DNA from 3 places in the Bradyrhizobium sp. UFLA05-125 genome. Region 3 is predicted to be linked to each of the others. Evidence: predicted binding sites of a transcription regulator. Region 3 holds the regulator's gene; each other region holds the start of a gene.

What was found. Region 3 encodes PhoB, which activates phosphate uptake and scavenging genes when phosphate is short. Its sites were predicted from a motif close to TGTCATNNANCTGTCAT; they were not measured.
Region 1: a site for PhoB is predicted at 3,219-3,235, ahead of SO156_RS20105 (Orn/Lys/Arg family decarboxylase). Genes of this name have one in related genera too.
Region 2: a site for PhoB is predicted at 5,027-5,043, ahead of SO156_RS40110 (putative 2-aminoethylphosphonate ABC transporter substrate-binding protein). Genes of this name have one in related genera too.

Annotation. Positions count from the first base shown of each region.
Region 1 covers NZ_JBANBJ010000021.1:72,658-82,107, reverse strand. Annotated here, with positions in the region: gene SO156_RS20115 (hypothetical protein) at 1-213, shown strand; gene SO156_RS20110 (GNAT family N-acetyltransferase) at 232-810, opposite strand; gene SO156_RS20105 (Orn/Lys/Arg family decarboxylase) at 817-3,174, opposite strand; gene SO156_RS20100 (GYD domain-containing protein) at 3,389-3,724, opposite strand; gene SO156_RS20095 (Lrp/AsnC family transcriptional regulator) at 4,084-4,563, opposite strand; gene ald (alanine dehydrogenase) at 4,708-5,823, shown strand; gene SO156_RS20085 (hypothetical protein) at 6,069-6,383, shown strand; gene SO156_RS20080 (flavin-containing monooxygenase) at 6,362-8,272, opposite strand; gene SO156_RS20075 (hypothetical protein) at 8,265-8,717, shown strand; gene SO156_RS20070 (YeiH family protein) at 8,893-9,450, shown strand, end outside.
Region 2 covers NZ_JBANBJ010000087.1:22,754-32,203, reverse strand. Annotated here, with positions in the region: gene SO156_RS40125 (hypothetical protein) at 1-1,759, shown strand, start outside; gene SO156_RS40120 (DUF2946 domain-containing protein) at 1,917-2,309, shown strand; gene SO156_RS40115 (TonB-dependent receptor) at 2,495-4,726, shown strand; gene SO156_RS40110 (putative 2-aminoethylphosphonate ABC transporter substrate-binding protein) at 5,126-6,145, shown strand; gene SO156_RS40105 (putative 2-aminoethylphosphonate ABC transporter ATP-binding protein) at 6,212-7,306, shown strand; gene SO156_RS40100 (putative 2-aminoethylphosphonate ABC transporter permease subunit) at 7,319-9,028, shown strand; gene SO156_RS40095 (TIGR03364 family FAD-dependent oxidoreductase) at 9,025-9,450, shown strand, end outside.
Region 3 covers NZ_JBANBJ010000006.1:42,373-51,822, forward strand. Annotated here, with positions in the region: gene pstS (phosphate ABC transporter substrate-binding protein PstS) at 1-792, shown strand, start outside; gene pstC (phosphate ABC transporter permease subunit PstC) at 987-1,976, shown strand; gene pstA (phosphate ABC transporter permease PstA) at 1,978-2,823, shown strand; gene pstB (phosphate ABC transporter ATP-binding protein PstB) at 2,820-3,638, shown strand; gene phoU (phosphate signaling complex protein PhoU) at 3,650-4,366, shown strand; gene phoB (phosphate regulon transcriptional regulator PhoB) at 4,381-5,088, shown strand; gene SO156_RS09090 (GcrA family cell cycle regulator) at 5,172-5,684, opposite strand; gene SO156_RS09095 (aspartate aminotransferase family protein) at 6,140-7,348, shown strand; gene argF (ornithine carbamoyltransferase) at 7,348-8,271, shown strand; gene SO156_RS09105 (Hsp33 family molecular chaperone) at 8,599-9,450, shown strand, end outside.

The DNA.
Region 1 (9,450 bases), on a different contig from region 3:
ATGTCACGCTATGTCGTCAGGTTCATGAAGGACGTGCTCGGTGAGTACGGCCGGCAGAGTGAGGTCTGCCAGGGAACCCTGGAAATCGACGCTTCCTGTGAAAGCGAGGCGACCGAGCAGGCCAAGCTGAGATTCTGCAAGGACCAGGCGTTGCATCACTGGTCCCTGCATGCGGATCGTATCCATGTGAAGGCGGCCGATTTTCCGTCCTGAGGCGGAGGTTCGGCGCGTTTAGCGGCTGATGATAGACGCAGGCGGCGCCGCGGTCGCGCCGGCGCCGAGTGATCGCTGGACCATGACGGTATCGGACCAACGGCCATAGCGGTAGGCGACCCCGCACAACAACCCGACCCGCGCAAAGCCAAATTTTTCGTGCAGCGCCAGCGAAGGCGCATTGTCGGCGTCGATATAGCCGATCATCTGGCGGAAGCCGGCTGCCGCGCAGGCGTCGACCAACTCCTGTAGCAGCAGGCGTCCGACACCACGGCCGAGGTGGTCGTGATGCACGTAGATCGAATGCTTGGCGGTGTAGCGATAGGCCGGACGCTTGCGAAACAGCACGGCATAGGCATAGCCGATCACCTCGCCGCGCCAGGTCGCCACCAGATGAGGCAGGCGCGTATGCCTCAGGTTCTTGCGCCGGTCGCGCAGATCGTCGGGCTCGGGCGCTCCGGTGCCCTCGACGTCCCTCGCCACGCCATGGCGGACGTGATGGCGGTAGATCGCCAGCATCGCCTCGACGTCGCTGTCGCGTGAGGGCCGGACCAGGATCGGATCGTCATCCTCGCGCATCAGACCTGTTCCGTTCATCGATCGCTACTCGGCCACCACGTAGGTGTAGAGCCCGATCCGGCCGGCGGCGTCGACCTCCTTGTAGACGCCCTGGATCTCGACGTCGAAGCCCGGAAACGTGTTGAAGCAGGTCTCGAACATCTTGAGATAATCGATCATGGGCTTCGCGCGTTCCGTGAGCCGCTCGCCGGGAACGATGGTGGCGATGCCGGGCGGATAGACCACGAAAGGCGTGGTCGCGATCCGGCCGGTGATGGCCTCGATCGGCAGATAGTCGACGTCGTTGCGGATCAGGCAGCGTGCGGCGTCGCGTGGCGATAGCGCGATCTCGGGCAGATGCTCGGGCAGGAACTGCCGCGCCTGGAGCGCACTGACGTCGGCCTTGCGGAAGAAGCGGTGCATCTCCGCGCAGAGGTCGCGCAGGCGCACGCCTGCATAGCGCGCCTGCCGGCGCTGATAGAATTCGGGGATGGCATCCGCCAGCAGCGCATTGTCGTCGTGTAGCTTCTTGAACGCGACGAGCCCCGAGATCAGCGTGCCGGCCTTGCTCGCCTCGACCCCCGGCGTGAGGAGGAAGAGCAGGGAGTTGAGGTCGTTCTTCTCGGCAACGATACGGTTCTCGCGCAAGTACTGCGCAACGACGGGGGCGGGGATGCCGTGCTCTGCATAGGCGCCGGTGGCGCGGTCGAAGCCGGGCGTGAGCAGCGTCAGCTTGTTCGGGTCGGTCATGGCAAAGCCTTCGGTCACATCGGGGAAGCCATGCCAGTTGCTGTCGGGACCGAGCTGCCAAAGCGCGGGATTGGTCGCAAGCTCGTCGGTCGAGAGCGTTTCCCAGGCGACGTTATGCGCCGCGCCCGGCCGGCTCACGTCGGCGATGGCGACGCGGTCGGGAACGAACGGCTCGAAGAACCAGCGCCGCTCGACGTTCTGCTCCTTTTCCTCGAACTCGCGGCGCATGGCCCGGATCTTCTTGCGCAGTTCGATGCCGAGGCGGATCGTGTCGTCCCACAGCACTTCGCCCGAGCGCCCCTTCATCATCTGCGCGCCGACGTCGAGGGAAGCAAACAACGGATAGAACGGCGAGGTCGAGGCGTGCTGCATGAAGCTCTCGTTGAAGCGGCGGTGCTCGACGCGCCGCTTCTGGCCGCGGATGTGACGATCCCTGATGTGGATCTGGGATGCCTGCGAGAAGCTCGCAAGCTGCTTGTGGGTCGACTGCGTCGCGATGATGCCGGGTGCGTCCGGTGTCAGCCCCGACAAGCCCATGGCGAAGCGCCCGGCATAGAGCGGGTGGAATTTCATGAAGCCGGCCCAGGCTTCGTCGAACAGGATGTAGTCGCAGAGGTGGCCGATGCGCTTCAAAATCATCTCGGCACTGTGAATCGTCCCGTCGTAGGTGCACTGTTCGACGACCGCGACGCGGAACGGACGCTCCTTGTGCCAGGCGTCGCGATCGCTGACCAGCGGATGGTTGCGGATCGCCTCGCGTAACGCCTTCTCGTCGAGCGCCTCCCAGCGCATCGGGCCGATCAGGCCCCAGGCATTGCGGATGGTCGGCACATAAACAGGGATACCGCCATTGATCATCAGCGCGCCGTGATGGGCAGCCTTGTGGTTGTTCCGATCGAACAGCACCAGGTCGCCGTCGGTGACGAGCGCGCCGAGCGCGACCTTGTTGGAGGTCGAGGTGCCGTTGAGTACGAAATAGGTCTTTTCCGCGCCGAAGATTTGGGCTGCTTCCTTCTGCGCTTTGAGTGCCGGTCCTTCGTGGGTCAGGAGATCGCCGAGATCGAGCACGGAATTGTCGAGGTCGTCGCGGAATACGGACTCGCCGAGATGCTCGACGAAGACCCGGCCGATCGGGCTGCGGCTATAGAACATGCCGCCATTGTGGCCCGGGCAGGTCCAGAGTTGGTTGCCTTCCTCGGCATAGTCGACCAGCGCGCCGAAGAACGGCGTTTTCAGCGTCTCGGCATATTGCTTGAGCCGGCTGATCAGATTTTTTGCGATGAAGGGCGGCGTCTCCTCAGAGAGGAAGACATAGCCGTCGATGAAATCGAGCACCTCGACCGGGAGATCTTCGAACCGCTTGCGCCGGATCAGCAGGATGATTGGGAAGTCCAGGCCGCGGCGCCGCATGAGGTTGATCAGGGCGGCGGTCTTGCCCTCCAGCCCCTTCTTGCCCCAGTCGACCACCATGCAGCCGATGGCGGCGTCCGTCTGCACCGCGATCTCGGCGTCCTCCAGCTTGCGGGCCCTCACGACCTCGAAGCCGGAGCGCTGGATCTCCTCGATGATCTGGTTGAAGCGGATGCCCTCGAGATCGTCGGCATCGAACACCGGGGCGGCGAACAGAAAGTTGAAGCGCTTGAAATAGTCCATGGTGGGTCCCGAATCTGCGAGGCCAACAGGTCTCGGCACATTCGATGACAATTAGATGACAGGGGCGTTTGGATGACAGAGGCCTGGTGCGGACGACGTGATGCTCCCCGTCTTTCATTCAAAGGGAGGCGGGCCGGGCCGCGTCGGCACGTGAACGCGCCGCCGCTCGCAACGGTAGAGCGGCGGCGGCATCGCATCTGGAGCGGTTCAGATTCTAGCTGCCCGGGGGGCTATAGGAGGAGCGCAGCTTGGCTGCGTTCTGCCGCACCTGCTTGATCTCGTCGTGCGTGAACAGTCGAGTGAGCTTTACGTTCTGCAGGGTGCCGGCGGTGACGGTCAGGCCGGATATGGCCGGAGCCGCACTCGGATCGGGTACATCGAATATAACCAGAACGCCGGGACCGTCGGCCGCAACGCTGTACATCGAGATCAGCTTTCCGCCGGCTGCTTCGATGAGTTTACTCGCCGCCTCCTGGCGATTGGTCGCGGGGTTTTCCAAAATGGCGTTGAGAGCGCGTGGCGTATATTGTCCGGTGAGGCAAAAATGCATGGGATGTCCTCCTTCCGAGGTTATGGAAACAATTATTCATGCCGTTTCGAGCTAGTCGTCACAGCCGCAGTATCTGAAATGATGAAAGTTGCGATGCCCGCCGTAGGCACAAAGGCCGCAAGTAATTGCCGTGATTTCGGCACATCCCGGTAGCGGCTCTCCCGCACGTTACATCAGCTACCAAGGGGTCGAAAGAGGATTCGCGCGATTGCGCGATGTGGCGCACAAGCCGAATTGCCGCGCCCTCGTCGCAGTTTTCGTTGGTGCCGCGCAAGGAGGTATCGCGGTCCTGCATGCATGCAGCCCGCAGCGCCTTGAGATCATTCGAAACAAAGGAGGCGAGGAGCCAGAGGCCCGCGCTAGCGTCTCATCTCGCCGAACACCACTGTCGGCACGGCGCGGTTGACGACTTCGCGCAGCGCGAAGCTCGATTGCACCCGGGCGACACGAGGCAGGCGCGACAGCTCGGTGCGGTGGATGCGCTCGAAATCCTGGATGTCGCGCGCGAGCACGATCAGGATGTAGTCGTCGGTGCCCGACATCAAGAAGCAGCGCACGACGGAGGGGCATTTCACGACCTCGGCCTCGAAGGCCTTCAGCGCCTCCTCGCTCTGGCTCTCCAGCGCGATCCGTACCAACACCGTCGTGGTGAGCCCGAATTGCCCGAGATCGAGCGCGGCCTGATAGCTGTGGATATAGCCGTCATCCTCCAGCGCCTTCTGCCGCCGCGCCAGCGCCGTACTCGACAGGCCGACCTTGTTGGCGAGCTCGGTGTGACTGGCTCGCGCATTGGTGGTGAGTTCCGCGAGGATGGCGAGATCTTTTCGGTCAAGGGCCAAGGTTTCGTTTCCAGCGTGGAAGGGCCAATCAGCGCCGGAAACCGGCGTCCGGGAGCCGAAACTAGCTGATATTTGCACGAAACCAAACCGCGGCGGCCGCTAACATGGAGAGAAGAATCAAGACGTTACGGCAAGGAGCTCGCCATGCGCGTTGGTGTTCCCAAGGAAATCAAGGTGCAGGAATATCGCGTCGGGCTCACCCCGGGCGCCGTTCGCGAATATGTCGCAGCCGGGCATGAGGTCTGGGTCGAGACCGGCGCAGGCGAGGGCATCGGCGCCTCCGACGAAATCTACCGCAAGGCGGGCGCTGCGGTTGCCGGCAGCGCGCGAGAGATCTTTGCCAAGTCAGAGATGATCGTGAAGGTGAAAGAACCGCAGCAGAGCGAGTGGACGCAGCTTTGCGAGAATCAGATCCTCTTCACTTATCTTCACCTCGCGCCGGATCCCGCGCAGACCAAGGGGCTGCTCGCCTCTGGCTGCACCGCCATTGCTTATGAGACGGTCACTGACGCGGGCGGCCACCTCCCTCTGCTCGCGCCGATGAGCGAAGTCGCCGGCCGTCTCGCGATCGAGGCGGCCGGCGCCGCACTCAAGCGTTCGGCAGGCGGACGCGGCGTGTTGCTTGGCGGCGTCCCCGGCGTGCAGCCGGCGCGGGTCGTCGTGCTCGGCGGCGGGGTCGTCGGAACCCAGGCGGCACGCATGGCGGCGGGGCTCGGTGCAGAGGTCACCGTCATCGATCGTTCCATCCCGCGCCTGCGCGAGCTGGACGACGTGTTTCTGGGGCGCGTACGCACGCGCTTCTCCACGATCGAGTCCGTCGAGGACGAGGTGTTTTCTGCCGATGTCGTGATCGGCGCGGTGCTGGTGCCCGGTGCGAGCGCTCCGAAACTTGTAACGCGCGCGATGCTCAAGTCGATGCGGCCCGGCGCCGTGCTGGTCGATGTTGCGATCGACCAGGGCGGCTGTTTCGAGACCTCGCGCCCGACGACCCATGCCGAGCCGACCTACGAGGTCGACGGCGTCGTGCACTACTGTGTTGCGAACATGCCAGGCGCGGTGCCGGTGACATCGAGCCAGGCGCTGAACAATGCCACGCTGCCGTTCGGCCTGACGCTCGCGGCCAAGGGCTTTGCCGCCGTGCTCGAGAATCCGCATTTGCGCAACGGCCTCAACGTCTATCGCGGCCGCATCACCAACAAGGCGGTGGCGGAGAGTCTCGGTCTGCCGTTCTCGCCAGTCGAGGGCAGCCTTGCGGCATGAACGGTGCCGTCGCATCGGGTTTGATGATCGCGCACCGGGTCGATACGCGTACTGCGTTGTCGCTCCATAGTTGTAGATCTCTAAATGTGCCCGTTTCGCATCTCGCGCAAAAGTTCCGCGCGGCGCGAAAAACAGGGATCACGCTTCAGTTCACGTCGTCTCTAAATTTCCTCGAAATGGTCACATCGGGGTTAGGTTGCTGGCATTGATAGAAACGATCCGAATCTTCGTACGGAACGGTCCGAATGCTTGGCGTTCTCATCCTTGTCCTGGTCGCCGCGATCTCGTTTGCAGCGGGCTATGTCACGCGCGATCGCATTTCGCGACAGCGCCGCGCCAGGTATCTGAAATGGGAACCCTACATCCGATCGGGCAAACCACCGGCACAGCCGCCGGCGTTTCTGGTTCGCACGCCGAAGGCTCAGGCGCCACGCATCCGTGCGGTCGATAGCGCCGGTTCGGCGCCGTCTCTTGCGCAACCTTCGGTCTCGCAAGCGCCCGTCGCGCAGCCACCGGCCGACGCCGGGCGCCGCCAGGTTCACACCTTCGTCAGGCGGTAGTCGCTGAGATCCGGATCGTGCGTCATCCGCCAGTAGTCCACGAAGCGCCACGGCATCGCTGAGAACACCCGTCCGCAAGCGTTGCGGTAGTAGGTGGTCATGCCCGGATGGGTCCAGATCATCGCCTCGTGCTCGGTGTCGACCTTCCGGATGTAATCGTCGTGCACATCCTGGCGGACGTCGATGGCGGCGACACCGTTCTGCATCATCTCGACGAGACAAGCCGAGATGTAGCGGCTCTGGCATTCCGACTGGAAGATCACGCTGCCGCCATGCGCCGGGCCGGAGTTCGGGCCGAGCATGCAGAAGAAGCTCGGGAAGCCCGGGACGGTGAGGCCGAGAAACGCGGTTGGATTGTCACCCGCCCAGGCGTCGCGGAGATTCTTGCCGTCGCGGCCGGTGATATCGAGGCGCGCCGCCATCTCGGTGACCTTGAAGCCGGTCGCGACCACGATGATGTCGGCCGCGCGGTTCTGGCCGTCGGATGTCACGATGCCATCGCAATCGACATGATCGATCGCCCCGGTGACCAGATCTACATTGCCGCGCGTCAGCGTCTTGAACCAGCCGTTGTCGAGCAGGATGCGCTTGCCGTAAGGCGGGTAGGTCGGCACGCATTTGGCGATCAGGTCAGGGCGGTCCTTCAGCTCGGAGAGGATGAAGTCCGTCAACTCCTGGCGATGCCGGTCATTGCCCTTGTTGACCGCGCGTTCCGGATGCGGCCAGGCTGGATCCTTGCGCAGGAACGGCAACAGGCCGTCGCCATAGCGCCAGAACATGTTGAAGCGGTACCACTGCACATAGAGCGGCAGATGCGCGAGCAGCCAGCGCGCACCCGCGGTAATTGGATCGGAATAGCCCTTCACCGGCCGCGCCCATTGCGCGGAGCGCTGGTAGACGGTGACGGAAGCAACGCGAGGTGCGATCGACGGTACGAGTTGCATCGCGGTCGCGCCGGTGCCGATCACGGCGATATGCTTGCCATCGATCTTGATGTCATCCGACCACAGCGCCGAATGGAGGATCTGGCCCTTGAAATCCTCCTCGCCTTTGAAGCGGGCGCGCGAGGGATCGTTGAGCTGGCCTATCGCGCTGACGAGTGCCGTGGACTCGAACATTTCTTCGCCGCGGCTCGTTCTCAGCGTCGAGAACCAGCGGCGCTTGCTCTCATCCCATCGCGACGAGGTCAGCTGCGTGTTCAGCCGCAGATGCTTGCGCAGGCCAAATTCGTCCGCGACCTTCTTGAGGTAATCGAGCAACTCCTCGCGCTGGCAAAAATAACGCGTCCATTCGTTGCGCGCGCCGAAGGAGTAGGAATAGGAATGGTTCGGCGTGTCGACGCCGCAGCCGGGATAGCGGTTGATCCACCAGGTGCCGCCGAGCTCGGCGTTTTTCTCGACGATAGTGTAGGGGATGCCGAGATGACCGAGCGCCACGCCAAGCGCAATGGCGCAGACGCCGGCGCCGACGATCAGCACATGCTGCCGCGCCAATTGCGCGTCGGACGGACGTCTGCTCCAGCGCGCCTCGCGCGGCACAAAGCCCATCTCCTCGCGCATCAGCGGCGCATATTCCGGCGCGACATTCTCGCCGAGGCAGGCACGCATCATCTTCAGAAGCAGCTCCTCGCCGGGATCGGTGATCACAGGTGTTGGATGGCCATGGGCAAAAAGTTCGACCACGGCGGCGCGGATTTCGTCCTGCACGTCTCTCGGCACGCCGGCCTCGGGATCCGGGATGAGGCGGATATCGCGCTTCGGCAAATAGGGCGGGGCGAGCCAGCGCTCGTCGCCGGTCATGTGAACGAGCACCATCAGGAGGCAGCGGATGTCGCCCTCGGCGATCACCGAGGCGAGGTCGAGCTGCTGGCGCGGCAATTCGATGTTCATGGATGGTCTCAAGTCCGGCGAAAGCGGCTGGCGCGATCGTCGCACTTTACCGCCGACCCGCGCGGGGGGCTTGGGCCCAGACGCCACCAAAGAAGAAAGCTATCGTTGTAGTCTGTCCCGGCGGAAGAAATTTCCCGCGCAGCGCCAAAAAAAGCCAATCAGTTCCATTGCCGTGAGAGACGGAAACGACGACATTCCGTTAAGAATTCAGTGGATTGGCTTCGCGATGGAACGCGCAAATTTTGAGCCTTTTGGTGAGCGACTGGCCCCGGGAAGGGATGACCGGCCGCAGTCGCGCGCCTCCAAATATCTGCTGTGGACCGGCACCGGTCTGTTCTGGTCGCTGGTCGGTGCCATCGTGCTCGCCCGGGCCGCCTTCTTCGAGCCCGGCGTTTTCGACGGCTTTAGCCGCGTCGCCTCCCTCGCGAAGGGCCTGATCTTCTAGGCCATCGACCAGCCGCTCCTTTTTGCCTGCAATGTGTTCCAACGCCGCCCTTTGGGCCGAGGCGCGCAGGAGAATTGTCTTTAGGGACATTACTTGCTTCCGTCGGCCCGGATAGAAAATATATTGCCCTCTTGCGCCCTCTCGCGCATAAAATCTTCTCCTTCGGGAGATTTGAGTGGCCCAGAACGAAGCATCCTCTTCAGCCGGCGCAAGACCGGTGACCACCGCCGGCCGGATTGTGGCGCTGATTCCAGGCGTTCTCCTCTGCATCGGCATTGCCGGCATCTCAGCTGTTCTTGAAGCTACGGAACGGCACGCCCTCGCACATCCCTATGTGGAGGCGCTGGTGATGGCGATCCTGCTCGGCATGGCCGTGCGCAGTTTCTGGAAACCATCCGAGCGCTGGCAGGCCGGCGTCGCCTTCAGCGCCAAGCAGCTCCTCGAAGTCGCAGTGATGCTGCTCGGGGCCTCCATCAGCTTTGCCGCAATCGCCGCGTCCGGCGTGACGCTCCTCGCTTCGATCGCCGCCGTGGTCGTGGTCGCGCTCTGCGTCTCGTTTGGCTTAAGCCGCATGCTCGGCCTGTCCACACGGCTGTCGATCCTGATCGCCTGCGGCAATTCCATCTGCGGCAACTCGGCGATTGCCGCCGTGGCGCCGATCATCGGCGCCAACAATGAGGAGATCGCGTCCTCGATCTCCTTCACCGCGATACTCGGCGTGATGATGGTGCTG
Region 2 (9,450 bases), on a different contig from region 3:
CAAAGGCCTCGAGGTGCGCGTCGTCGAGGCCGGACAGGCCGACGGCGAGACCGACGGCACGAAACTGTTCGGTGCCCTCGCCTCGGCGTTGTCGGACGTGCCGGTCGACCGCGTCGCCGGCGCATTCCTGATCACCGACGGCCGCGTGCACGACATCCCCGCGAACGCCGCGGCGCTCGGCTTCCAGGCGCCGGTGCACGCGCTGATCACCGGCCAGAACAACGAGCGCGACCGCCGGATCGCGATCACAGCCGCGCCGCGCTTCGGCATCGTCGGCCAGACCCAGACCATCACCTACCGGCTCGACGACCAGGGCGTGACTGGCGATCGCGCCAAGGTCACGGTGCGCCGCGACGGCGAGACGATCAACGAGCGCACGCTGTCGAGCGGCCAGACCGCAAGCGTCGACGTCGACATCAAGCATGCCGGCCCGAACATCGTCGAGATCGAGGCCTCGCCGCTCGATAACGAGCTGACGCCGGTCAACAACCGCGCCGTGGTGGCGATTGACGGCGTGCGCGACAAGCTGCGCGTGCTGCTGGTCTCCGGTGAGCCGCATTCCGGCGAGCGCACCTGGCGCAACCTGCTGAAGTCCGACGCCAGCGTCGATCTCGTGCATTTCACGATTTTGCGTCCGCCGGAGAAGCAGGACGGCACCCCAATCAACGAATTGTCGCTGATCGCGTTTCCAACCCGCGAACTGTTCCAGCAGAAGATCAACGAATTCCAGTTGATCATTTTCGACCGCTATGCCCGCCAGGGCGTGCTGCCGATCGCCTATTTCGACAACATCGCACGCTACGTCCGCTCGGGTGGCGCGGTGCTGGTCTCGGCCGGGCCCGACTATGCCTCGAACACCAGTATCTGGCGCACGCCGCTGGACTCCGTGCTGCCGGCCGAGCCGGTCGGCGTCACCGAGAAGCCGTTCTATGCGCATCTCTCCGACACCGGTAAGCGCCATCCGGTGACGCGCGGCCTCGAAGGCTCTAACTCGGAGCCGCCGCATTGGAGCCGCTTCTTCCGCACCGTCGACACCAGGAATGCGACGGGCTCGCCGGTGATGACCGGCGCCGACGGCAAGCCGCTGTTGTTCCTTTCGCGCTTCGGCGAGGGACGCGTCGCACTTCTCCTCTCCGACCACATCTGGCTATGGGCGCGCGGCTATGAAGGCGGCGGCCCGCATCTCGACCTGCTGCGGCGAATGTCGCACTGGCTGATGAAGCAGCCGGATCTCGACGAGGAAGCGCTGCGCCTTCAGGTGCAGGGCAAGGATCTCGTCGTGGTGCGCCAGACGATGTCCGATAGCGTGCAGCCGGTGACGGTGACCTCGCCCTCCGGCGTGACGCGCGACCTGACGCTGAACGCCGGCGACCCTGGCGAATGGCGCGCGAGCCTGCCGGCCAGCGAGCTTGGTCTCTGGCAGGCCACCGACGGCACGCTGAAGGCGCTGATCAATGTCGGCCCGACCAATCCGAAGGAATTTTCGGAAGTCACCTCGACCGCCGAGACGCTGAAACCCCTGACGCAGGCGACCGGGGGCGACGCCGTGCGCGTCGTCGACGGATCGAGCGTCGAGCTGCCGCGCGTCGTGCCGGTGCGCTCGGCTAGCGTCTTCCACGGCGACGGCTGGATGGGGGTCAGGATGCGCGATGCCAGTGTGGTGAAGGGCGTCGGCGTGCTGCCGATCTTCGCCGGGCTGATCGGGCTGCTGCTCCTGCTCGGCGCGTTCGCCGCGACCTGGGTGCGCGAAGGGCGCTAGAGCGCACGCATACCGTTGCATGAAGATCACAGCGGGAGGCCGGCCACAGCCGTCGCGCCTCCCGCGGTTGACACGCGCACTGCGATCCTCGATGTTACATTGTAACATCGTGATGGCCGGGGGGACTGGCCGCCGCGATGCGGGGTGCGTTTTTCGAATGAAGTGGTTCCGGTCGAACATCAGGCACGGCGCCCGGCTCGCGATCTTCGCGATGCTGGTGCAGTTCGCGCTGACCTTCGGCCACAGCCACTCGTTCGCGAAAGCCGCGCCGCTGCTCCAGTCGTCGCAACAGGCGAGCGGCATCGCGTCCGTTGATCGTGCAGCGCTCCAGAAGCAGGCACCGGCCAAGCCCGACCACGACCAGCAGGGCGACGACAATTGCGCGATCTGCGCCGTGGTCTCGATGGCGAGCACCGTCGTGTTCGCGACGCCGCCGCTGCTGCATCTGCCGCAGGCGGTCGAATTCCTCTACCGCACCACCGACGCCGAATTCATCCATCTGAAATCGGCCGGCCACGCGTTCCAGCCGCGCGCCCCTCCCGCTTCCTGATCTCCGTCGATTGAACCGCCCTACGGGTTGCCGCCGTCGCGCGCGCAAGCCTCCGTCGGGCTTTCGAGGATTGATCCGCCGCGTGTCGGCGGCAGGCGCTCGTAGTCGAAGCCGGATTTCGGCCGCGCCTGATCGGAATCAGGACAATGTTGGTATCTTCAGGACCCCGCTTCGCGGGCGCAGGCGTGGCCACGCTCACGCTTTTCTATCTCAACAGCACCGCCGCGGCGCAGACGGACGCGCCGAGCGCCGCCACCACCCTGCCCAGCGTCGAGGTCACCGCCCCGCCGCGCGCGCATCCGTCGCATCCACCAAAGGTTCGCACCGTACGTAAGCGTCTCCAGGCGCCCGAAACGCCGCCGCCGACCGAGGCGCAGACCGTAGCCCGCCAGAATGCGACGTTCGACCAGACCCGCGACAACCTCGTCGCCCCCATCGGCGCCACATCGCACACGATGAATCGCCAGGCGATCGAGGCGCTGCCCCAGGGCAACAATGCGACGCTGGACAAGGTGCTGCTGCAATTCCCCGGCGTGACCCAGGATTCGGCGGCCAGCGGCGAGCTGCACGTGCGCAACGAGCACGCCAATTTGCAGTACCGCATCAACGGCATCATGCTCCCCGACGGCGTCGGCGCATTCGGGCAGATCCTCGATACGGGGATTGTCGGCAGCATGAGCCTTCTCACCGGCGCATTGCCCGCGCAGTACGGCTTCCGCACCGCCGGCGTGCTCGACATCCAGACCAAGGCGGACGCCTTCAACAATTCCGGCGTCGTCGGCGTCTATGGCGGCAGCAACGGCACGATCTCGACGAACGTCGAATATGGCGGGACCGCCGGACAGACGCAGTATTTCGTCTCGGGTCGCTTCCTCCAGAACAATCTCGGCATCGAGAATCCGACCGCATCGGTGAACGCGATCCATGACCGCACCAATCAGGAGAAGGGATTTCTCTATCTGTCGACGGTGCTCGATCCCACCAGCCGTCTGACCTTCATGAGCGGCGTGTCGAACGCGACGTTCCAGATCCCGAACAATCCCGGACAGACGCCGAGCTTCACGGCGTTCGGCGTGTCCAATTTCGACTCGTCGAAGCTCAACGAGCACCAGAACGAGTTCAATCAGTTCAACGTCGTTGCCTACCAGAAGTCCGTCGGCGAATGGGACACCCAGATCGCGTATTTCAACCGTTACAGCCAGTTGCACTTCTACCCCGACCCGATCGGCGATCTCGTCTTCAACGGCGTATCCTCGGACGTCTACCGGCAGAGCCTCGTCAACGGCATCCAGCAGGACACCGCCTGGCGCGTCGGCTATGCCCACACGCTGCGCTTCGGCTTCAGCGTCAGCGCGGAGCGGACATTGGTCAACAACGGCACGACCGTGCTGCCGCTGGCCGACCCGACCGATCCCAGCGCAGGCACGATCGATGCGCCGTTCTCGATCTTCGATTCCAATGCCAAGACCGGCTGGTTGATCGGGACCTATCTCCAGGACGAGTGGCGGATCACCAACAATCTGACCCTGAACGCCGGATTGCGTTTCGATCAGATGTACCAGTATGTGAACGCCAACCAGCTCAGCCCTCGCGTCAGCCTGACATGGAAGCCGTTCGACGGCACCACGTTCCATGCCGGCTATGCGCGCAATTTCACTCCGCCGTCGCAGGTGATCGCGTCGCCCACCAATCTTGCATTGGTGACGCCGCCCAACGCGCCGGCGAACACGCAGACGCCGGAGGTGCCGCTCAACAGTCCGGTATTGCCGGAACGGTCACACGTGTTCGACGTCGGCGTGGTGCAGAAGATCTATCCGATCCCGGGCCTCGAGGTTGGCGTCGACGGCTACTACAAGATCGCGCGCGATCTGCTCGACGATGGCCAGTTCGGCGCGGCCTATGTGCTGAACGGCTTCAACTATGATCGCGGCGAGAACGTCGGCGTCGAACTCAAGTCGACCTACAAGAACGGCAATCTCAGCGCCTATGCCAACCTTGCCTGGGCCCGGCAGATCGCGACCAACATCGTCTCGAACCAGTATCTGTTCGGTCAGGACGAGCTCAACTATATCTCGAACCACTACGTCTACACCGATCATGCGCAGATGTGGACGGCGTCGGCCGGCGCCTCCTATCTGTGGGACGGCACGCGCTACAGCGTGTCGATGATCTATGGCAGCGGCCTGCGCTCCGGTTTCGCCAACACCGATCATCTGCCGGGCTATACACAGGTCAATCTCGGCCTGTCGCACGACTTCAACATCGTGGCGCCGAACAAGCCGACGACGCTGCGGTTCGACGTGGTCAACCTGTTCGACACGATCTACCAGATCCGCGACGGCTCCGGCATCGGCGTGTTCGCGCCGCAGTACGGGCCGCGTCGCGGCTTCTACGCCGGCCTTTCGCAGAGGTTCTAGGCGTGCGCCCTGCTCCCGTCGGGGCCGACCGGCCCCGACGCTCGCTGCGATCGCCACAAAGGGCCAGCGCAGCTTTGCAGTGGAGGACACCGCGGCGGCGTTGGTGGAATTCGAGAACGGCGCGCGCGTTCGCGAACTTCAAGTTCTAGGAGATCAGGTTTCGCTCACAGGGCGCGAGGAGGTGCACTCCCTCTCGTGCTTGCGCGACGCTTCGTGAGGTAATGACACACCGCTTCATGCCACAGGCGTCGTGCGAATGTCGCTTGCTTCGACAGGGCGAACTAACCGCCCCTACGCCCTTGTCGCAGTTTTGTCATCGAACGATGGTCCGATCTAGCAGGTGGCCGAGCGGTCCGCCAAGTCCGCCGGCCAGGACCGATGGAGACCGACATGCACCTGATGCGCGCCCTCCGCTTCGCTCTTCTGTCGCTCGCCGCCATTCTCGGCTTCAGCTCTCAAGTCTACGCGGCCGACATCACCGTCTATACCGCGCTGGAGGCCGACCAGCTCAAAGCCTACAAGGCTGCTTTCGAGAAGAGCAACCCGGGAGTCAACATCCTCTGGGTGCGCGACTCCACCGGCATCATTACCGCGAAGCTCCTTGCCGAGAAGGCCAACCCGAAGGCCGACGTGGTCATTGGCCTCGCCGCGACCTCGCTGATGCTGCTGCAGAAGCAGGGAATGCTCATGCCCTACGCCCCGGCCAACCTCGACAAGGTCACTCCGACCATGCGCGATCCGGCTAATCCGCCGGTGTGGGTCGGCATGGACGTCTGGGCGTCGGCGTTCTGCGTGAACACGGTCGAGTCCGACAAGAAAAAGCTCCCGATTCCGAAATCGTGGGCCGATCTGACCGACCCCGTCTACAAGGGCCAGGTTGTGATGCCGAATCCCGCCTCCTCGGGGACGGGCTTCCTGATGGTCTCCGCCTGGCTGCAGATGTTCGGCTGGGACGGCGGCTGGAAATACATGGACGAACTCCACAAGAACGTCGCTTCCTACATGCACTCGGGCTCCAAGCCCTGCCGTCAGGCTGGAGCGGGTGAGTACGCGATCGGCCTCTCGTTTGAGTACCGCGCCAACAAGACCAAGAAGGACGGTGCCCCGATCACCATCGTCCTGCCCAAGGAAGGGCTCGGCTGGGACATGGAGGCGACGGCGATCATGAGCACGACGAAGCAGCCCGAGGCCGCGAAAAAGCTTGCCGACTGGGCCGTGACCCCCGAGGCCAACAAGCTCTACGCCGAGAGCTACGCGATCGTAGCGCTCGAGGGCATTGCGAGCCCGCTGGAGTTTGTCGAGGGTGACATCCAGAAGATGCTGATCAAGAACGACTTCGCCTGGGCTGCCGAGAACCGCGAGCGCATTCTTGCGGAGTGGATCAAGCGCTACGATGGCAAATCCGAGCCCAAGGGCTGATCACGGTTCGGATTGATCCGGCCGGCAACGGCGGGCCGTCGCCGGGAAGCGCGGGGGACAGGGTTCATGGACACCGCATCAAACATCGAGCCTTATCTGCGCATACGCAACGTCACCAAGACGTTCGGTTCATTCGCCGCGCTGTACGCTATCGACCTCGACATTATGCCGGGCGAGTTCGTGTCCTTCCTTGGACCGTCCGGCTGCGGCAAGACCACACTTCTGCGCGCGATCTCGGGCTTGGATGTCCAGACCAGTGGCTCGATTCACCAGGGCGGGCGCGACATTTCGACCCTCCCCGTCGCCCAGCGAGACTTCGGCATCGTATTCCAGTCCTACGCCCTATTTCCCAATCTGACGATCAAGGACAATGTCGGCTACGGTCTCGTCTCGACCGGCAAGTCGCGGGGCGAGATCGACAAGAAGGTCAGCGAGCTCCTCGCGCTCGTGGGCCTATCCGACCAGGCGAACAAATATCCGGCCCAGCTCTCGGGCGGTCAGCAGCAGCGCGTTGCACTTGCCCGCGCCTTGGCGCTATCGCCAGGGCTTCTGCTGCTCGACGAGCCGCTCTCAGCCTTGGACGCGCGGGTCCGCGCTCGACTGCGCGGCGAGATCCGTGACCTCCAGCGTCGGCTCAACGTGACTACGATCATGGTCACGCACGATCAGGAGGAGGCACTCACCATGTCCGACAGGATCGTGGTAATGAGCAAAGGCAAGATCGAGCAGGTCGGCACCCCGGGCGAGATCTACAGCCGCCCAGCCACTGCTTTCGTCGCCGACTTCGTCGGCAAGATGAACTTCCTCCAGGGGCTACTCCTATCCGGGAACCGCGCCGATGTAACAGGTGCGGTGCTCACATTCTCAGAAGAGGTGTCGCTCGGTCAGGGGGCGCCGGTGATCGTGTGCTTGCGGCCCGAGGATGTGGTGGTACGGAATGTCACGGGGGACAATCGCCTGTCGGTGCAAGTCGGCGTCATGGAGTTCATCGGCAACCATTTTGCAACGACGCTGCACGCCAACGGCACCAGTCTGAATTTCTCTGCCGATCTCTCGATCAACGACGTGCGCGATCTCGGAATAACGCCCGGAAGCACGATCGACGTGCGCCTGCCACCGAACCGGCTGCGCGTGTTTGCCCAGCCGCCGGCCGCGACCTGAGGGAGACGGGCCATGGCGACGTCAACACTGGGGTTGCAGGCCGCGGCGACACCACTCAGACAGCAACTTGGGCGAGATGACTGGATCATGCGCGGCGCCCTCGTGGCGCTCGGCGTCTGGCTGGTCTTGACCGTGCTCCTGCCGCTATGGGCGCTCCTGTCGAAGAGCTTCCAGGGAGCGGATGGCAGCTTTGTTGGCCTCGCCAACTTCGCCGCCTACTTCGCCAACCCGAGGCTCGCGATCTCGATCTGGCACTCTGTGTGGGTCTCGGTCCTGAGCACCATGATTTGCGTTCTCCTCGCCTTTGCTTACGCTTACGGGCTCAACCGCAGCTGCATGCCGGCGCGCGGGTTGTTCCGGATCATCGCACAGATCCCGATCCTTGCCCCCTCGCTCCTGCCAGCGATCAGCCTCGTCTACCTGTTCGGCAACCAGGGGCTTGCCCCGTGGCTGCTGTTCGGAGGCTCGGTCTATGGCCCGATCGGGATCGTCATGGGCGAGGTGTTCTGGACCTTCCCGCACGCGCTCATCATCATCTCGACCGCGCTTGCGATCTCGGACGCCCGGCTCTATGAGGCGGCCGAGGCGCTACGCGCGAGTCCGAACCGCACCTTCTGGACTGTCACCATCCCGGGCGCGCGCTACGGCCTGATCAGCGCGATCTTCGTGGTGTTTACGCTCGTCATCACGGATTTCGGTGTGCCCAAGCTGGTCGGCGGCCAGTTCAATGTGCTGGCGACCGACATCTACAAGCAGGTGGTCGGCCAGCAGAACTTCCAGATGGGCGCCGTGGTCGGCCTCATCCTGCTGCTGCCGGCCGTGATTGCGTTCCTCGTCGACCAGATGATGCAGCGTCGGCAGTCGGCGTTGCTCTCGGCGCGGGCGGTGCCGTACGCGCCCAAGCCGGATCCCATGGTCGATCGACTGATGCTGGCCATCTGCACGCTGATCGCCTTCGCGATCCTGGTGATCCTCGGCGTTGCGTTCTTCGCGTCGATCGCCACCTTCTGGCCCTACAATTTGACGCCCAGTTTCAAGAACTATGATTTCGACATGATGGATGGTGGTGGTTGGGCCAGCTACTACAACTCGCTGATCATGGCGGGTCTCACCGCGCTATTCGGTACCGCGATCGTGTTCAGCGGCGCTTACCTCGTCGAGAAGACACCGCGTTTTCGCGAGCCCCGTCGCTTCGTCCAGTTCCTGGCGCTCCTGCCACTGGCGGTGCCGGGCCTGGTCCTGGGCCTCGGGTACATCTTTTTCTTCAACAGCCCCACCAACCCGCTCCGTTTTCTCTACGGCACGATGGCGATCCTGGTGATCTGCACGATCTCACACTTTTATTCGGTGTCGCATCTGACTGCGGTGACGGCGCTCAAGCAGATCGACCAGGAGTTCGAGACCGTATCGGCCTCACTGCGCATACCGTTCTGGCGTACATTCGCCCGCGTGACCCTGCCGGTCTGCCTGCCGGCTGTCCTGGACATTGCGATGTACCTGTTCGTGAACGCGATGACGACCGTCTCGGCTGTGGTCTTCCTCTACTCGCCTAACACTACGTTGGCGGCGATCGCCGTCCTGAACATGGACGACGCAGGCGACGTCGCGCCGGCAGCAGCGATGGCGATGGTCATCTTCGTGACCTCTGCTGTGATCCGGGCAGCCTACATGGTGATCACCCAGGGCTACCTCGCCCACTCGCAAGCATGGCGGACGCGGTGAGCGCGCTTCTGGGCGAGTTCGACCTCGCGGTCGTCGGCGGCGGCATTTGCGGCCTTGCCCACGCGCTCGCGGGCGCGCGTCGTGGTATGCGGGTCGTGGTGATCGAGCGCGATGCCCAGGCGAACGGCGCCTCGATACGCAATTTCGGCTTCGTCACAGTCACCGGTCAGCAACGTGGCGAGTGCTGGCGGCGCGCGATGCGATCGCGCGATATCTGGGCGGAAGTGGTGCCGGCGACTGGTATCCGCGTCGAGCACCGTGGGCTCGCCGTGGCGGCCCGGCGGCCCGAGGCGGTCGCTGTGATCGAGGCATTCCGGGACACCGAAATGGGCACGGCTTGCGAACTCTTGACGCGGGACGCGGCTGCCGCCCGTTTCCCGATGCTGCGGACCAACGAACTGCAGGCAGTGCTGGTGAGCCCA
Region 3 (9,450 bases):
GCCAGCGATGCGCCGCTCAAGGCCGAGCAGCTCGAAAAGGACGGCCTCGTTCAGTGGCCGATGGTCATGGGCGCCATCGTCCCCGTGGTCAACATCGAGGGCGTGAAGCCCGGCGAGCTGACTTTCGACGGCGAGACCCTCGCCAACATCTACCTCGGCAAGATCACCAAGTGGGATGACGCCGCCATCAAGAAGCTCAATCCGAACGTGAAGCTGCCGTCGGACGCGATCACCGTCGTTCGCCGCTCGGACGGTTCGGGCACCACTTTCAACTTCACCAACTACCTCTCCAAGGCCAGCGCGGACTGGAAGAGCAAGGTCGGTGAGGGTACGGCCGTCGAATGGCCGGTCGGCGTCGGCGCCAAGGGCAACGAAGGCGTGTCGGGCAACATCAGCCAGACCAAGAACTCGATCGGTTATGTCGAGTACGCCTATGCCAAGCAGAACAAGCTGACCTACGCCGGTCTCGTCAACAAGGCCGGCAAGCCGGTGCAGCCGACCGTCGAGGCGTTCCAGGCGGCCGCGTCCAACGCCGACTGGGCCAAGGCTCCGGGCTACTACGTCATCCTGACCGACCAGCCCGGCGACAAGTCCTGGCCGATCACCGCGGCGACCTTCATCCTGATGCACAAGGATGCCACCGACAAGGCGGCCTCGCAGGAAGCCATCAAGTTCTTCCGCTGGGCCTTCAAGAACGGCGACAAGGCGGCCGAGGAGCTCGACTACATCCCGATGCCCGACAGCGTCGTTCAGCTGATCGAGAAGACCTGGGCTGCCGAGATCAAGAGCTGATCGCAGCGTAGCGAAACTCGCGCTCCGTCACACGCGGAGCGCGAGTGGCAAAATCGACCCGGAACTCCCTGGAGGATTCCGGGCCTGGTCTTCGGACCATCCCGAACGACGCGGGACAAATCGTCGACAAGACCGCCTCCATCGGCGGCGTGCAGATGACGTAAAAGGTACAATAGGGGATCGGCGTGGCAGAGATGGCCGTTCAGAGCGATATCGTCGACGACGCCGGACCATATGATCGCGCCAAGGCCTTGAGCGCGTTCAAGCTCGGCGACCTGACCTTCTACTGGATCACGCGGCTCAGCGCGATCTCGGTGCTTTTGATCCTCGGCGGCATCATCGTGTCGCTGATCGTCGGCGCCTTCCCGGCGATGAAGGAGTACGGCCTCGCGTTCCTGTGGACGCAGCGCTGGGCGCCGTCCGCCGATCCGCCGGTCCTCGGCGCGCTCGGGCCGATGTACGGCACGCTCGTCACTTCGTTCATTGCGATGCTGATCGCCATTCCCGTGGGGCTTGGCATTGCGATCTTCCTCACCGAGCTCTGCCCGCAATGGCTGCGCCGCCCGATCGGCATGGCCGTCGAACTGCTCGCCGGCATTCCCTCGATCATCTACGGCATGTGGGGCTTCTTCGTGCTGGGCCCGTTCCTGGCCAACACCTTCCAGCCCTTCATGATCAAGCTGTTCGACGGCGTTCCCGTGCTGGGCGCGATCTTCGCTGGCCCGCCGTCCTATCTCAGCCTGTTCAACGCCGCGCTGATCCTCGCGATCATGGTGCTGCCCTTCATCACCTCGATCTCGGTCGACGTGTTCAAGACTGTGCCGCCGGTCCTCAAAGAGGCCGCCTACGGCGTCGGCTGCACCACCTGGGAGGTCGTGCGCAGCGTGGTGATCCCCTATACGCGCGTCGGCATCATCGGCGGCGTCATGCTCGCCCTCGGCCGCGCGCTGGGCGAGACCATGGCGGTGACCTTCATCATCGGCAATTCCTTCCGTATATCGTCCTCGATCTTCGCGCCGGGCACCACGATCTCGGCGGCGATCGCGAGCGAGTTCGCCGAGAGCGACGGCCTGCACCAGTCAGGCCTGATCCTGCTCGGCCTCCTGCTGTTCGTGCTGACGTTCTTCGTGCTCGCAGGCGCGCGGCTGATGCTGCTGCGTCTCGAAAAGAAGGCGGGGAAGTAACATGAACCCGATTTACGCACGTCGCCGCCGCAAGGACATCGTCGTCCGCGGTCTCTGCATCGGTGCCGCCGCCTTTGGCGTCACCTGGCTCGCGCTGATCCTGATCACGCTGCTCTACAACGGCATCACCGGTCTGAACCTTCAGATCTTCATCGCGGACACTCCGCCCCCGGGCTCGACCGAAGGCGGCCTGCGCAACGCCATCATCGGTTCGATCATCATGACCGTGATCGGCGTCGGCATCGGCGCACCGCTCGGCATGTTCGCCGGCACCTATCTCGCCGAATACGGCCGCAACAACAAGCTGACCTCGGTGATCCGCTTCATCAACGACATCCTCTTGTCGGCGCCCTCGATCATCATCGGCCTGTTCATCTATGGCGCGGTGGTGGTGCCGATGCGTGGCTTCTCCGCGATCGCCGGCGCGCTGGCGCTCGCCGTCATCGTGATCCCGGTCGTGCTGCGCACCACCGAGGACATGCTGTTGCTGGTGCCGAACGCGTTGCGTGAGGCGGCTTCCGCCCTCGGTCTGCCGCGCTCGCTGGTGATCAAGCGGATCGCCTACCGCGCGGCGCGCTCCGGCCTCATCACCGGCGTGCTGCTCGCGACCGCCCGCGTCGCCGGCGAGACCGCGCCGCTACTGTTCACCGCGCTGTCGAACCAGTTCTTCAGCCTGAGCCTGAACAAGACGATGGCGAACCTGCCGGTCACCATCAACAACTTCGTTCAGAGCCCCTACGCCTATTGGAAGCAACTGGCCTGGAGCGGGGCGCTTCTGATCACCCTGACCGTGCTTGCCCTGAACATTGGCGCGCGCATTCTTGGCGCCGAGAGGACTGCAAAATGAGCGATCTGTCCGTTTCCGTAGGTTCCACCGGGCGTCAGGCCTCGCCGACGCTGCCTGAGGCTCCGGCCAAGGTGACGGTGCGCAACCTCAACTTCTATTACGGCGAACACCACGCGCTGAAGAACATCAACATGACGCTCGGCACCAACCGCGTCACGGCGTTCATCGGCCCGTCCGGCTGCGGCAAGTCGACCCTGCTGCGCATCTTCAACCGGATGTACGATCTCTATCCGGGGCAGCGCGCCACCGGTCAGCTGATGCTGGACCAGACCAACATCCTCGACCCCAAGCTCGACCTCAACCTGCTGCGTGCCCGGGTCGGCATGGTGTTCCAGAAGCCGACGCCGTTCCCGATGACGATCTATGAGAACATCGCCTTCGGCATCCGCCTCTATGAGAAGATCTCCAAGTCCGAGATGGACGACCGGGTCGAGAAGGCGCTGCGCGGTGGTGCGCTGTGGAACGAAGTCAAGGACAAGCTCAACGCCTCCGGCCTGTCGCTCTCCGGTGGCCAGCAGCAGCGTCTCTGCATCGCCCGCACCGTGGCGGTGCGCCCCGAGGTGATCCTGTTCGACGAGCCCTGCTCGGCGCTCGATCCGATCTCGACCGCCAAGGTCGAGGAGCTGATCCAGGAGCTCGCCGAGAACTACACGATCGCGATCGTCACCCACAACATGCAGCAGGCGGCGCGCGTCTCCGACAAGACCGCCTTCATGTATCTCGGCGAGCTCATCGAGTTCGACGAGACCAGCAAGATCTTCACGTCGCCCAGCGACCGGCGTACCCAGGACTACATCACCGGCCGCTTCGGCTGAGGAGACAGGAAATGGCTTCTGAACATACCGCAAAGGCCTTCGACACCGACCTCCAGGAGCTTACGCGGCTCGTTGCGGAGATGGGTGGCCTTGCCGAGCGCATGATCGTCGATTCCGTCGATGCGCTGATCCGCCGTGACGTCGCGCTCGGCCAGCGCGTGGTAGCAACCGACGCCGAGATCGACGCGCTCCAGAAGAAGATCGAGGAGCGCGCCGTGCTCACGATCGCGCGCCGCCAGCCGATGGCGGTCGACCTGCGCGAGATCGTCGGCGCCATGCGCGTTGCGACCGATCTGGAGCGCATCGGCGACCTCGCCAAGAACATGGGCAAGCGCGTCGCCGCGCTCGAGACCGATTTCCATCCGCTAAAGCTGTTCCGCGGCCTGGAGCACATGACCGACCTCGTGCAGCAGCAGGTCAAGTCGGTGCTGGACGCCTATGCCGCGCATGATCTGCCAGCGGCGATGATGGTGTGGAAGGGCGACGAGGAGGTCGACGCGATCTGCACTTCGCTGTTCCGCGAGCTCCTGACCTACATGATGGAGGATCCGCGCAACATTTCGTTCTGCATCCATTTGATGTTCTGCGCCAAGAATATCGAGCGGATCGGCGACCATGCGACCAACATCGCCGAGACCGTCTTCTATATGATCGAAGGTCAGGCCATCGCGGACAAGCGTCCGAAGGGCGACATGACCACCTTCGCCACGACCGTGCCGAACACTTAAGGAGCGACGACGCCATGGGCGCACGCATTCTGGTTGTTGAGGACGAGGAAGCGCTGACCGAGCTATTGCGCTATAACCTCGAAGGCGACGGCTACGATGTCGAGACGGTGATGCGCGGCGACGACGCCGACACCCGCCTCAAGGAGCACATCCCCGACCTGATCGTGCTCGACTGGATGCTGCCGGGCCTGTCCGGCATCGAGCTGTGCCGCAGGCTTCGCGCCAGGCCCGAGACCAAGCAGCTGCCGATCATCATGCTCACGGCGCGCGGTGAGGAGAGCGAGCGGGTGCGCGGGCTTGCGACAGGCGCCGACGACTACATCGTCAAGCCGTTCTCGGTGCCCGAGTTGCTCGCACGCGTGAAGGGCCTCCTGCGGCGTGCAAGCCCCGAGCGGCTTGCGACCATACTCGCCTACGGCGACATCGAGCTCGACCGCGAGAAGCGCCGCGTCGCCCGCTCCGGCCGGCCGATCGACCTCGGCCCGACCGAATATCGCCTCCTGGAGTTCTTCCTGGAGCATCCCGGCCGGGTGTTCTCGCGCGAGCAGCTGCTCGACAGCGTCTGGGGCCGTGACATCTATATCGATGAGCGCACCGTCGACGTCCATATCGGCCGTCTGCGCAAGCTGCTCAATCTCGGCCGCGAGCAGGATCCGATCCGCACGGTCCGTGGCGCCGGCTACGCGCTGGATGATCGTTTCGCGAAGGCTGAGCAAACGTAAAAAAAGCGCGCCAAATGGCGCGCTGACGTTTCTCGATCAGGCGTCCCGGCCCTGCGCCGGGACGTTGTCGTTTGTGGCTGAACTCAGCGCGTTCCCGGCTTAGCCGGTGCGCGCCGACGATCCGCCGCCGGCTGGTAGGCGACGCGCGAGTGCTGCGCGCAATAGGGCAGGCCCGAGAGCGACTTGCCGCCGCAGAAGAAGAAATCCGGGCTCGAGGGATCGCCGACCGGCCAGTGGCAGGTCGCTTCGTTGAGCTCGAGCAGCGACAGGCGCTGGCTCATCGGTACGACATTGTCATAGGTGATGGGATCGGGCTCCACCTCGACCTCGAAGGCTTGGGCGAGGGCGGTGTTGCCGCGCGAGATCGGCCGGCTCACCCGCATCATGTGCTGCGCGGGGCGTGCCTTGCGCGGCCGGGGAGCCGCCGAGGACGGGGTCTTGGCGCGACCGGACAGGCCCAGCCGGTGCACCTTGCCGATTACGGCGTTGCGCGTCACATTCCCGAGTTCGGCAGCGATCTGGCTGGCCGAAAGCCCGGCTTCCCAGAGCTTTTTCAATTGCTCGACGCGATCGTCGGACCAGGTCAAAACCGTCATTGCACCCTTCCCCTCGCCGCGCGCCAGCCAATCCTTGGGGCCACGTGGCGATGTCTAAGCCTCGAAAAACCCGTGCCGTCAGAATCCCTTAAGGCTCGCCGGGCGCGAAAAACGCACCTGAACGTTACGCCGGTACATGAGGACTTAGAGGATCAGAACTGCTGCACGAGATGTCGTATCTGACAGGAGAAACGCTACAATATGGCGTGACTCCCGCGCAAGAGTCTGCGGCTCCGCGTCCACATGTTCCGTCTTAAAAAACTCTCAAAATCGCCACCGCAAGACTACGGGCCGCGCGCCTCGCACGGCCTTCTGGCGGCATTGACAGCGGTTTTTCCAAGCATAAAATGGTGACACGTGCCGCCCTTAAAAGGCGGCACGTTTCGTTTTCCGGGCAGGTCAATGATGCGCTGCGCAACGCAGCCTCAGCCGGCCCCAACATCCAAGTGACCGCCATGACCAAGAGCGCCGCGACGCATCTGCTTCCCGTTTTCGCCAGGGCCGAGCTCGGCTTCGAGCGCGGCGAAGGCTGCTGGCTGGTCGCAACCAGTGGCGAGCGCTATCTCGATTTCACATCGGGTGTCGCCGTGAATGCGCTCGGTCACGCACATCCGCATCTGGTCAAGGCCCTGCAGGAGCAGGCGACAAAGCTCTGGCACATGTCGAACCTGTTCCAGAGCCCGGATGGCGAGAAGCTCGCGGTCAGGCTCTGCAACGAGAGCTTTGCGGACTTCGTGTTCTTCTGCAATTCCGGCGCTGAGGCGATGGAATGCGTGATCAAGGTGGTGCGCCGCTATCACGCCACCAAGGGCCATCCCGAGCGCTACCGCATGATCACTTTCGAGGGCGCGTTCCACGGCCGCACGCTGGCAACGCTCGCTGCCACGGGGTCTGCAAAATATCTCGAAGGCTTTGGTCCGCCGATGGACGGGTTCGACCAGGTGCCGCATGGCGATCTGGAAGCCGTCAAGAAGGCGATCGGCCCACAGACTGCGGGCATCCTGATCGAGCCGATCCAGGGCGAGGGCGGCGTGCGCTCTGCTCCTCCCGCATTCTATCGCGCGCTGCGCCAGCTCTGTGACGAGCATGGGCTGTTGCTCGCCTTCGACGAGGTGCAGACCGGCATGGGCCGCACCGGCGAACTCTTTGCACATCGCCGCCTCGGCGTAACCCCCGACGTGATGTCGCTTGCGAAAGCACTCGGCGGCGGCTTTCCGATCGGCGCGTGCCTTGCGACCGCCGAGGCGGCCTCCGGCATGACGCCCGGCTCGCACGGCTCGACTTTCGGCGGCAATCCGCTCGCCGTGTCCGCGGCGAACGCCGTGCTCGACGTCATGCTCAAGCCCGGCTTCTTCGATCACGTGCAGAAGATGTCGCTGCTGCTCAAGCAGAAGCTCGCCTCCGTGATCGACCGCCATCCGGATGTCGTCAGCGAAGTGCGCGGCGAGGGGCTGTTGATCGGCCTCAAGGCCGTGGTGCCTTCGGGCGATCTTGCCACGGCGCTGCGCAACGAAAAGCTGCTCACCGTCGGCGCCGGCGACAATGTGGTGCGCTTCCTGCCGCCCTTGATCGTCACCGAGGCGGAAATCGAGGAGGGCATCGCGCGGCTCGAGCGCGCCTGCACCGCGATTGAATCCACTCTCAAGACGCCGGCGGCAAGCTGATGAGCAAGACGCCCAAGCACTTCCTGGATATCAACGAGCTGCCGCTGTCGGAGCTCAAGAGCATGCTCGCCGCCTCCTCGGCCATGAAGGCAAAGCAGAAGGCGCATCAGCCGGTCAAGCCGCTCGAAGGCAAGACGCTGGCGATGATCTTCGAGCGCCCGTCGACGCGGACGCGGGTGTCGTTCGATGTCGCCATGCGCCAGCTCGGAGGCGAGCCCATCATGCTCACCGGCGCCGAGATGCAGCTCGGCCGCGGCGAGACCATCGCCGACACCGCGCGCGTGCTGTCGCGCTATGTCGATGCCATCATGATCCGCATCCTCAATCACGATGCGCTGCTCGAGCTCGCGGCGAACGCGACAGTGCCGGTCATCAACGGACTGACGCGGCGCTCGCATCCGTGCCAGGTAATGGCCGATCTCATGACCTATGAGGAGCATCGCGGGCCGATCGAGGGCAAGACAGTGGCATGGACCGGCGACGACAACAACGTTCTCGCCTCCTGGGCGCATGCCGCCGAGCGCTTCAAGTTCAACCTCAATGTCGCGACCCCGCCGGAGCTCGCGCCGAAAAAGGCGATGCGCGACTGGGTCAAGGCGACGGGCGCTCCGATCATGCTGGGCACCGATCCGGAAGCTGCGGTGCGCGGCGCCGATTGCGTCGTCACCGACACTTGGGTCTCGATGGGCGACAAGGAGGGCGAGCGCCGCCACAACGTGCTCAAGCCCTATCAGGTCAATGCCCAGCTAATGTCGCTCGCCAAGCCCGATGCGCTGTTCATGCACTGCCTGCCCGCCCATCGCGGCGAGGAGGTCACCGACGAGGTGATAGATGGTCCGCAATCCGTCGTGTTCGACGAGGCTGAAAACCGTCTGCACGCGCAGAAGGGTATTTTGGCCTGGTGCTTTGACGCGGTGAAATAGGTTTGGATCGCCGTCCTGGCGGACGACAATGAGAGAACCGTGATGATGGCAGCGTGGCGTTGCCCTATCTTCGGTCGTCGTCCCGGACAAGTGCAGCGAAGCGGAGCGCAGATCCGGGACCCATAACCACAGGGTGGAGTTTGGCGAAGACTCGGGGTTGTCATCTCCGCCACAACGCAATCCTGTGGTTATGGGTCCCGGGCTCGCGCTTTGCGCGCCCCGGGACGACACCGAATATGGTGTGCTGTGTACGATCCATTCTGCATCAAAAACGGAGCGCCTTGCCGCCCCTTTCATTTCGTTCACTCCGACCCCAGATAGAGCGCCATGGTCCCCCAATCCCCTGACATCAAAGCCGGGCCCGAAAGTCCGGTTCGCGCGCCGTCTTCCGTTCCCGTCGACGACGCCGTGCTGCCCTTCGAGGTCGATGCGCTCGACGTGCGCGGGCGCTTGACCCGGCTCGGGCCTGCGCTCGACGATATCCTCACCAAGCACGATTACCCCGCGCCGGTCGGCAAGCTGCTCGGCGAGGCCATCGTGCTGACGACGCTGCTCGGCTCGGCGCTGAAATTCGAAGGCCGCTTCATCCTTCAGGCGCAGACTGACGGCCCGGTGTCATTCCTGGTGGTCGACTTCAAGGCGCCCAACCGCCTGCGCGCCTATGCCCGCTACGATGCCTCGCGGCTCGGCGGGGCAAAGGACTCCGGCTCGCTGCTTGGTCGCGGTCATCTCGCCATGACGATCGATCAGGGCCCGGATATGAGCCGCTACCAGGGCCTCGTCGCACTTGACGGCGGCAGCCTGGAAGATGCGGCGCATGAATACTTCCTGCGCTCCGAGCAGATCCCGACCAAGGTGCGCCTCGCCGTCGGCGAGGAATGGCGCTCGAGCGACGGCGGCAAGCACCGCTGGCGCGCCGGTGGTCTGTTGATGCAGTTCTTGCCGAAGGCGCCGGAGCGCGCGCGACAGGCCGACATGCATCCCGGCGACGCGCCCGAAGGCACCTCGCCGCATACCGTCGCCGAGGACGATGCCTGGGTCGAAGCGCGCTCGCTGATCGGTACGGTCGAGGACGTCGAGCTGATCGATCCCGATCTCTCGGGTGAGCGGCTGTTGTACCGGCTTTTTCACGAGCGCGGCGTGCGCGTGTTCAATCCGCTGGGTCTGAAAGCGGAATGC